2 regions of the Citrobacter farmeri genome follow, and region 2 is predicted to be linked to the other one. Evidence: predicted binding sites of a transcription regulator. Region 2 holds the regulator's gene; the other holds the start of a gene.
What was found. Region 2 encodes LexA, which represses DNA repair genes until DNA is damaged. Its sites were predicted from a motif close to TNCTGTATGTACATACAGNA; they were not measured.
Positions count from the first base shown of each region.

Region 1: a site for LexA is predicted at 1,889-1,908, ahead of mutH (DNA mismatch repair endonuclease MutH). Genes of this name have one in related genera too.

Region 1 covers NZ_CP077291.1:934,497-939,627, forward strand. Annotated here, with positions in the region: gene ygdR (lipoprotein YgdR) at 1-49, opposite strand, end outside; gene I6L53_RS04365 (TerC family protein) at 187-900, opposite strand; gene mutH (DNA mismatch repair endonuclease MutH) at 964-1,659, opposite strand; gene rppH (RNA pyrophosphohydrolase) at 2,344-2,874, shown strand; gene ptsP (phosphoenolpyruvate--protein phosphotransferase) at 2,887-5,131, shown strand, end outside.
Region 2 covers NZ_CP077291.1:336,486-341,616, forward strand. Annotated here, with positions in the region: gene plsB (glycerol-3-phosphate 1-O-acyltransferase PlsB) at 1-636, opposite strand, end outside; gene I6L53_RS01535 (diacylglycerol kinase) at 806-1,174, shown strand; gene lexA (transcriptional repressor LexA) at 1,298-1,906, shown strand; gene dinF (MATE family efflux transporter DinF) at 1,991-3,316, shown strand; gene I6L53_RS01550 (CsbD family protein) at 3,447-3,656, shown strand; gene zur (zinc uptake transcriptional repressor Zur) at 3,734-4,249, opposite strand; gene I6L53_RS01560 (conjugal transfer protein TraF) at 4,563-5,131, shown strand, end outside.

The sequences.
Region 1 (5,131 bases), 600 kb from region 2:
CAGCAAAAGCCAGTCCAACCGCGGAAATTATCACTGCCCATTTTTTCATCCATTTATCCTCACGTGGCCTGCGTCTGATAATAGTCTAGTAATAACCTGACGTTATGGGCAGGAAAAGCAGGAAAATCTTAAACTGAGAGCGGAAACGGAAAGAAATTCGCTCCCGGCAGGGAGCGAAAAAGGCAATTACAGCGGATTTTTTTTGTTTCGCAACAAATTCAAACTTTCGACCGCAATGGAGAAGAACATCGCGAAATAGATGTAACCCTTCGGTACGTGAACATCGAAGCTTTCCAGAATCAGGGTGAAGCCAACCAGAATCAGGAACGACAGGGCCAGCATCTTCACGGACGGGTGTCGGTCGACAAACTCGCCAATAGGACGCGCCGCAAACATCATCACCCCAACGGCAATCACCACCGCCGCCATCATAATGAACAGGTGATCGGACAAGCCGACCGCCGTAATCACCGAGTCCAGGCTGAAGATGATGTCGAGCAGCATAATCTGCACGATTGCCCCCAGGAAGGAGGTGACGCGCATATTCATCCCTTCTTCTTCACCTTCGATGGATTCATGGATCTCCTTACTCGCTTTCCAGATCAGGAACAATCCACCGAGCAGAAGGATCAGGTCACGGGCGGAAATGGCCTCACCAAACACGTCAAACAGCGGATTGGTCAGCCGGGTCACCCAGGCGATGGAGGCGAGCAGCGCCAGTCGCATAATCATCGCCGCCGCAAGGCCCAGACGTCGGGCATGCGCGCGTTGCGCAGTCGGGAGTTTTGCAACAACCAGAGAGAGGAAAATAATATTATCGATCCCAAGCACGATCTCCAGCAGCGTCAGCGTACCGAGCGCAAGCCAGGCGTTAGGATCGGTTATCCATGCAAATAACATTGAACAAAGTCCTGCCAAAAAAAGAAACGCTAATTATATGCTTCCCGGCCACCAGGCGAAAGTCTAACGCTGTTGTAACAAAAAGTGGCGTTCCAGTAAGGCGCGCGTGAAGTTCTTTTTCAGATAAAAACCCCGCGGCAACGTCAGTATTGGCTCGCCCTGGGCGCCGATCGCCTCGGTGAGCGCTTTGGCATTTGCTGCCTTCGGTCGCAGTTGTAAAAATTCGCCATGCCGGGCGGTGATGCGTTCAACCTGACCGAGCACAATCATGTCCATCAACTCTTCCCAGTCGAGACGCAACTGACGGTCTTCTTCTTCATCGGGACTCCACAGGACTGGCGATCCTACCCGTCGTTGGGCGAGGGGAATGCTGCGCTCACCTTCAACCGGGATCCACAGCACCCGCTTCAGTTTGTGCCGCACGTGGCTGGTTTCCCACGTCACACCACTGTTTCCCGTCAACGGCGCGACGCAGACGAAGGTGGTTTCGAGCGGTCGCCCAAAGCTATCTACAGGAATGGTTTTCAACTCGACGCCGAGTGCGGCGAAATCTTGCTCAGGCTTACTTCCGGCGCTGGCGCCCAGCCAGAGTTCCAGTAATACACCGATCCAGCCTTTGTCCCGCTTGAGATCTTTCGGTGCAACGATACCCGCCAGTGCCGCCAGTTCACCTAACGAATAGCCCGAAAGCTGCTGCGCCTGCTGGAGCAAAAGGGCTTCAGATTCCGGTGGAAAGCGTAAAGGATGGAGTCCGGACATGGCGTAATACCTTAGGTGAAAAAATGAACAATGATTTTATACCGTGGGAAAGAAGTTTATCGTTTTCCACAGGTGATATTCAATGCCATGATTTATATTGGTTTTTATTTTCCCGCATAGTGTGTTGCGCAACACCAGAACAGGTTTTCCATTTCTGGTCACTGAAAATAAACAGGATCTTACACCATGTTATCCACAGAAAGATGGGATAACTGTGAAAAACCCCGACTACTGTTTCCATTTACAGCCTTGACGTGCGACGAAAATCGAATTTTCACACAATTTGTGTCTAACTTATTGGCACAATCTGTGGATAAAGTCGGCGCTGTTCGATCTTTCATCAGCCTGAAGATCGTCAGTGTGATGTTTATCACTTTTTTGCCTGATGAACGGTGGAATGACCGGGTAACTTCATGAATAAAAGAACATATTTTTTTTACCCTGTCGGCAGTTTATTCAGACTGTTCCGGGTTTTCCCGGAGTAATTCCGTACTTCTTCACAACTCTATCCACAGAAAAGGTGAATAAAATCGCCCATATGGGTGAGTGTCTGTTTATAACTTTGTCTTTAACTGTGAGTTATTCAATTGTTATTAGATGCACACCGCCTTAACTCAGTGGTTTACCGTCTGTCAGGAGTGTGAAACAATCATTCTCATATAAGGTTTATGTTGAGGTAGTCCGGTGATTGATGACGATGGCTACCGCCCAAATGTAGGTATCGTAATTTGTAATCGTCAGGGGCAGGTGATGTGGGCCCGGCGGTTTGGTCAGCACTCCTGGCAGTTCCCACAGGGTGGGATAAACCCAGGAGAATCAGCAGAACAGGCGATGTACCGGGAACTGTTTGAAGAAGTAGGGTTAAGCCGTAAAGATGTGCGAATCCTTGCCTCTACTCGCAACTGGTTGCGTTACAAGTTACCAAAACGTTTGGTGCGTTGGGATACAAAGCCGGTGTGTATCGGCCAGAAACAAAAGTGGTTTCTTTTGCAGTTGATGAGCGCGGATGCGGAAATCAATATGCAAACCAGCAGCACTCCTGAGTTCGACGGCTGGCGTTGGGTAAGTTACTGGTACCCGGTCCGGCAAGTGGTTTCATTTAAACGCGATGTCTACCGCAGGGTGATGAAAGAGTTCGCAAGTGTTGTGATGGCGCTTCAGGAAGCGACGCCGAAGCCGCAAAGTACACCTGCTTATCGACGTAAAAGAGGTTAAGCCACGCAAATTATGCTCACCCGCCTGCGCGAAATAGTCGAAAAGGTGGCCAGTGCTCCGCGTCTTAATGAAGCGCTGAATATTCTGGTTACTGACATCTGTCTTGCGATGGATACAGAGGTCTGCTCGGTTTATCTGGCCGATCATGACCGCCGTTGTTATTACCTCATGGCGACTCGGGGGCTTAAAAAACCGCGCGGTCGCACTGTCGCACTCGCGTTTGATGAAGGGATCGTCGGTCTGGTTGGCAGGCTGGCGGAACCAATCAACCTCGCTGATGCCCAAAAACATCCCAGTTTTAAATATATCCCCTCGGTAAAGGAAGAGCGCTTCCGTGCTTTCCTTGGGGTGCCGATCATTCAGCGTCGTCAACTGCTGGGGGTCCTCGTTGTGCAGCAGCGCGAACTGCGCCAGTATGACGAAAGCGAAGAATCTTTCCTTGTGACACTCGCCACGCAGATGGCGGCGATCCTGTCACAATCTCAGCTTACCGCCCTGTTCGGTCAGTATCGCCAGACGCGCATCCGCGCGTTACCGGCTGCACCGGGCGTGGCGATCGCAGAAGGTTGGCAGGATGCGACGTTGCCGCTGATGGAGCAGGTGTATCAGGCCTCAACGCTGGACCCTGCCCTGGAGCGTGAGCGTCTGACCGGCGCGCTGGAAGAGGCGGCAAATGAGTTTCGCCGCTACAGTAAGCGGTTTGCCGCAGGCGCGCAGAAAGAGACTGCTGCGATATTCGATCTCTATTCGCACCTGCTCTCCGATGCTCGCTTGCGACGCGAACTGTTTATCGAAGTCGATAATGGCTCGGTGGCGGAATGGGCGGTCAAAACGATCATCGAAAAGTTTGCCGAACAGTTTGCCTCGCTGAGTGACAACTATCTCAAAGAGCGTGCGGGCGATCTGCGTGCGCTGGGCCAGCGCCTGCTGTTTCATCTTGATGACTCTGTACAAGGGCCGAATGCCTGGCCAGAACGCTTCGTGCTGGTGGCTGACGAACTCTCTGCTACGACGCTGGCGGAACTGCCGCAGGACCGACTGGTGGGTGTCGTTGTTCGTGACGGGGCAGCTAACTCCCATGCGGCAATTATGGTGCGTGCATTGGGCATTCCCACCGTGATGGGGGCTGATATTCAGCCGTCGGTGTTGCACCGGCGGACGCTGGTAGTGGATGGTTATCGGGGTGAGCTGCTGGTCGATCCCGAACCGGTATTGATCCAGGAATATCAGCGGCTTATCAGCGAAGAGAACGAACTCAGTCGTCTGGCGGAAGATGACGTCAATTTACCCGCGCAGTTGAAAAGCGGCGAGCGAGTGAAGGTCATGCTGAACGCAGGGCTCAGCCCGGAGCATGAAGAAAAGCTAGGCAGTCGTATCGACGGTATTGGTCTGTATCGCACCGAAATTCCCTTCATGCTGCAAAGCGGTTTCCCTTCAGAAGAGGAGCAGGTGGCGCAGTATCAGGGCATGTTGCAGATGTTTAACGACAAGCCGGTGACACTTAGAACGCTGGACGTGGGTGCGGACAAACAGTTGCCGTATATGCCGATCAGCGAGGAGAATCCTTGCCTTGGCTGGCGAGGGATCCGTATTACGCTCGATCAGCCAGAGATCTTCTTGATCCAGGTTCGCGCCATGCTGCGTGCTAATGCGGCGACGGGCAACCTGAGTATTCTGCTGCCGATGGTGACCAGCATTGACGAGGTGGATGAAGCGCGCCGCCTGATTGAACGTGCCGGGCGCGAAGTGGAAGAGATGATCGGCTACGCGATCCCGAAACCGCGTATTGGCATCATGCTCGAAGTGCCTTCGATGGTCTTTATGCTGCCGAATCTGGCGAGTCGCGTTGATTTTATCTCCGTCGGGACTAACGATCTGACTCAGTACATCCTTGCGGTGGACCGTAACAATACCCGTGTCGCCAACATCTACGACAGTTTGCATCCAGGGATATTACGTGCGCTGTCGATGATTGCACAGGAAGCTGAGCGGAGTGATATCGACCTGCGCGTGTGTGGCGAAATGGCGGGCGATCCGATGTGCGTAACCATCCTGATTGGGCTGGGTTTCCGCCATCTATCAATGAATGGTCGCTCTGTGGCGCGTGTAAAATATCTGCTGCGCCGTATTGATTACGAAGAGGCAAAAACGCTTGCCCAGCGTAGCCTTGAGGCGCAACTGGCAACGGAAGTGCGCCATCAGGTAGCGGCGTTTATGGAGCGTCGCGGCATGGGCGGTCTGATTCGCGGGGGGTTGT
Region 2 (5,131 bases):
TGCAGGCAGGCGCGGTCCCACAGCGGCAAGACGCTGACGGGCGAAGTGCATACGCGCCACGCGTGCCAGTTTCTGCGCAATGATTTTATCCGTGCCGTGCTCATCGGCCATTCGGCGCAGGGACACGGAAGGTGAGAAACGGACAAAGCTGTCGCGCCCCAGCCAGGAGACGGCAAAGAATTTCTGGATGCCGTTAAGCATGCGCAGTGGCGGGTTAACCTCACCCTTCTCACGGCCCGGCGAGCGTCCAAACATCACCGACACTGGCACCATTTGCACATCCAGGTCTGGATTGCTGCGATGCAGGTCGAGATAGTTATGGAACAGCTTGATGGACTCTTCTTTCGGTGTGTAATAGGTGAATACCCGCGGTCCGCCGTGAATGAATACATAGCGTGGCAACTGGGTGCCATCGATCTCCAGCGGCACTAACGGGTCGGGGAGATCGTGCGCCAGACATTGCGCGCGCAGCGTCAGCAAGTCCGCTTTGGAGTTGTACGGTAAAACGTACATAATTGGACGAGAGGTATTGAGTCCCAATTCCGGGGCAGGATCTGCCGGAATAGACTTGCTTTTTACCAGTACACTTAATGGTAAATTCAGGATTTTGTAGTAAATTCGTGGCCAGCCGGACATAAACGATGTAAAGCCTCTGGTTAATAATGCAATTGCGTTGCAAGGATATCAGAAAGTCATGTGAATTTCTGGTGTATCCCGTCATACTTCGCGCCGCGTGCCCTAACTCGAATCACATGAGTTAATTAGACAATGTCATTGACGCCAATAATGCAAAAAGGTTCTTTTAATGGCTAATAATACCACTGGATTCACCCGAATTATCAAAGCTGCAGGCTATTCCTGGAAAGGTTTTCGCGCCGCGTGGATTAACGAGGCCGCGTTCCGTCAGGAGAGTGTGGCGGTTTTGCTGGCCGTCGCTATCGCCTGCTGGCTGGATGTGGATGCCATCACGCGCGTTCTATTGATCGGCTCCGTTATGCTGGTCATGATTGTTGAAATTCTGAACAGCGCCATTGAGGCCGTGGTGGACCGTATCGGCTCTGATTATCATGAACTCTCTGGTCGTGCAAAAGATATGGGATCGGCGGCGGTGCTGCTCTCTATCATTGTGGCGCTGATCACCTGGGGCCTCCTGCTGTGGACACATTTTCGCTAAGGTTTTTTCGACCCTGATTCCATAACAGGTTAAATCTGCTGTTGAATGTGCAGTTTGTGGTTCCAAAATCACCTTTAGCTGTATATACTCACAGCATAACTGTATATACACCCAGGGGGCGGAATGAAAGCGTTAACGGCCAGGCAACAAGAGGTGTTTGATCTCATTCGGGATCACATCAGCCAGACAGGTATGCCACCGACGCGTGCGGAGATCGCACAGCGTTTGGGGTTCCGTTCCCCAAACGCGGCTGAAGAACACCTGAAAGCGCTGGCGCGGAAAGGGGCAATTGAAATCGTCTCCGGCGCTTCTCGCGGCATTCGACTGCTGCAGGAAGAAGAAGAGGGGTTACCGCTTATCGGTCGTGTCGCGGCGGGCGAACCACTGTTGGCGCAGCAGCACATCGAAGGCCATTATCAGGTGGACCCGTCTCTGTTTAAGCCGAATGCCGATTTCCTGCTGCGCGTCAGCGGGATGTCGATGAAAGATATCGGTATTATGGATGGCGATCTGTTGGCGGTACACAAAACCCAGGATGTGCGTAACGGCCAGGTGGTTGTGGCGCGTATCGACGACGAAGTGACGGTCAAACGCTTGAAAAAACAGGGCAATAAAGTTGAGTTACTGCCTGAAAACAGCGAATTTAAACCTATCCTGGTTGACCTTCGCGAACAGAATTTCACCATCGAAGGATTGGCCGTTGGCGTCATCCGTAACGGTGAATGGCTGTAGTAATCCTGTAGGCCGGATAAGGCGTTTACGCCGTTATCCGGCACTCTCACCACTCTCGTTATGACCTCTTCTCAGGCTCGCTCCATGCCGTTTTTTGCTTCTGCTGACAAGGCGCTCTGGCGTCTCGCCTTACCTATGATTTTCTCCAATATCACCGTTCCTCTGCTGGGACTGGTGGATACGGCGGTCATTGGTCACCTGGACAGCCCTGTATATCTTGGCGGGGTGGCAGTGGGGGCGACGGCAACGAGTTTTCTGTTCATGCTCCTGCTCTTTTTACGCATGAGCACGACCGGGCTGACGGCGCAGGCGTTCGGCGCGAAGAATCCTCAGGCGCTGGCACGGGCTCTGGTGCAACCGCTGATCCTGGCGTTGGGCGCTGGGGCTATGATTGCGCTCTTTCGCACACCGATTATCGATCTGGCGCTGCACATCGTGGGTGGTAGCGAAGCGGTGCTGGAGCAGGCAAGACGGTTTCTGGCCATTCGCTGGCTGAGCGCTCCGGCGTCGCTGGCGAATCTGGTACTGCTCGGCTGGTTGCTGGGCGTACAGTACGCGCGTGCACCGGTTATTCTGCTGATTGTCGGCAATATTTTGAATATTGTGCTCGACCTTTGGCTGGTGATGGGGCTGCACATGAACGTGCAAGGGGCCGCGCTGGCGACGGTAATCGCGGAATATGCGACGCTGCTGATCGGTTTGTTGATGGTGCGTAAAGTACTGCGCCTGCGTGGTGTCTCCCGCGCCATGCTCAAACAGGCCTGGCGGGGAAATGTACGCCGCCTTCTGGCGCTTAATCGCGACATCATGCTGCGTTCACTGCTGCTGCAGCTCTGCTTTGGCGCGATCACCGTGCTGGGGGCCAGACTGGGCAGCGATATCATCGCCGTTAACGCCGTGTTGATGACGCTGCTGACGTTTACGGCCTATGCGCTGGATGGCTTTGCCTACGCCGTGGAGGCGCATTCCGGTCAGGCTTATGGCGCCCGCGACGGCAGTCAGTTACTGGAAGTCTGGCGTGCGGCGTGCCGTCAGTCAGGCATCGTCGCACTGCTGTTTTCACTGGTCTATTTACTCGCGGGCGAACCGATCGTTGCGCTGCTGACATCACTACCGCAAATCCAACAACTTGCCGATCGCTACCTGGTCTGGCAGGCGATTTTGCCTCTGGTTGGTGTCTGGTGTTATCTGCTGGATGGCATGTTTATCGGCGCAACGCGGGCGGCTGAAATGCGTAACAGCATGGCGGTGGCGGCTACCGGGTTTGCGCTGACGCTGCTGGCGCTACCCGTGTTGGGTAATCACGGTTTATGGCTGGCGCTGGCGGTTTTTCTGGCGCTGCGCGGGTTGTCATTAGCCTGGATTTGGCGACGTCACTGGCGAAACGGGACCTGGTTTGCTGCCTCGTAATGGTTAAAGATTCTGAATAGTGAATTTAACCCAGAATCTATGACTACACTTAATCTCACGTCCAGCAGAAAACGAACGCAGTTGGGCGGTTTACTCTCACTATTCACAGCCTGGTAAAGAGGACGTTATGATGAATAAAGACGAAGTCGGCGGTAACTGGAAACAGTTTAAAGGTAAGGTGAAAGAGCAGTGGGGCAAACTGACCGATGACGATATGACGGTCATTGAAGGTAAGCGTGATCAACTGGTAGGTAAAATTCAGGAACGCTATGGTTACGCGAAAGATCAGGCGGAGAAAGAGGTCGATAGCTGGGAAAAACGCAACGACTATCGCTGGTAATCCCCCCTCTTACCCGTGAGTACAAGGATGTACCCCCCTCTGTTTGCTTCGGGCGGCATAGCATGCCGCCCTCGCCTTTAACGAGGTTTCTTTTTAACCTGAATCGAATGATCGTGCTGGCACTCGCCAGGGTGACGACAGGCTTCTACTTCCACGCAGGCTGAACATAATCCGTGTGCTTCAATGACATTGTGGCGCAGAGCAAATCCCATCTTCGCCGCCAGCGTATGCATAATGTCTTCCACGCCTTCCGCACACTCTTCTTTCACTGCACCGCAGCGGTCGCAGATAAACATCGCGGAAGTATGGGTTGGCTGATCGAACAGGTAGCACAACACATAGCTGTTGGTGGATTCGACCTTATGCACAAACCCTTGTTCAAGCAGAAAATCGAGTGCGCGATAGACCGTTGGCGGCTTGGCCTGCGGTTCGGATTCACGCAGCAGGTCCAGCAGATCGTAAGCGCTAATCGCACCTTCCTGCAGGCTCATCAGCCGCAGCACTTCGAGGCGCTGTGGGGTCAGGCGCACATTGCGTTGCGCGCACAATTTTTCAGCTTGCGCCAGCAACTCTTGCGTTGTGGTCTTTTCCATTGGGCACCTCGGATCGCGTGGAGTAAGAAAACCCTCACTTTATCATGTTATGGGAGAAACGCCGAGTTCCAGGCCGGAGCGATAAATCGCTCGCTAATCTTTCCCTGATTTACAAACTCTTCTATATATATTGAGGCTTATCACAAAAATAAACGCCCCGGCGATAAAAGGACAGGGGCAAAACAGGCGACTTTTTCCTTGTTAATCACAGCAATGCTCCAACTCTGTCTGGTTGATACTGACAGAGACGATTTTCACCTGCGAATAAAATGGGCTTACTGTGAATAAAAATTTGAATCTTTTGGTGGTGGCGATGACGGGCTCGCTGTTGGCGTCTCAAACCGCGAGTGCCGCAAATTCCTGGACTGAAGCGCGTAATGACGCGATGGGCGGCACGGGCGTCGCGTCGGCAAATTATGGCAGCGGCGTACTCATCAACCCGGCATTGTTGGCGAAGTCACAGCCGGATGATGACATTACGGTGATCTTCCCGGCTATCGGTGGGCAGATTTCCGACAAGGATAATCTGCGCGATAAGATTGATGATGTTACCGACGACGTAAATAACTATCGTCGCACTCTGGACAATATTAATCCCCTCGATCTCTTTGTTCCCGGCAGTACAGGCTACCGGCAGGTGTCAAATGCCGCAGGCGATCTGGCTGACCAACTTGAATCCCTGAAAGGGAAAACGGCCAGTGCGAAAGCTGGGGCTGGGCTTGCGGTCAGCATTCCGAATGATGTGTTGGCTGTGGCCTTTGTGGCGAAAGCCAATGCCCGTGCCCGCGTGAGTTCGTCTATTGATCAGGGCGACATCGACACGCTGCGCGGTGTTGAAGCCGTGCCTTCCAGCATTCTGGCGGTGGATCCCGAGGACCTGAA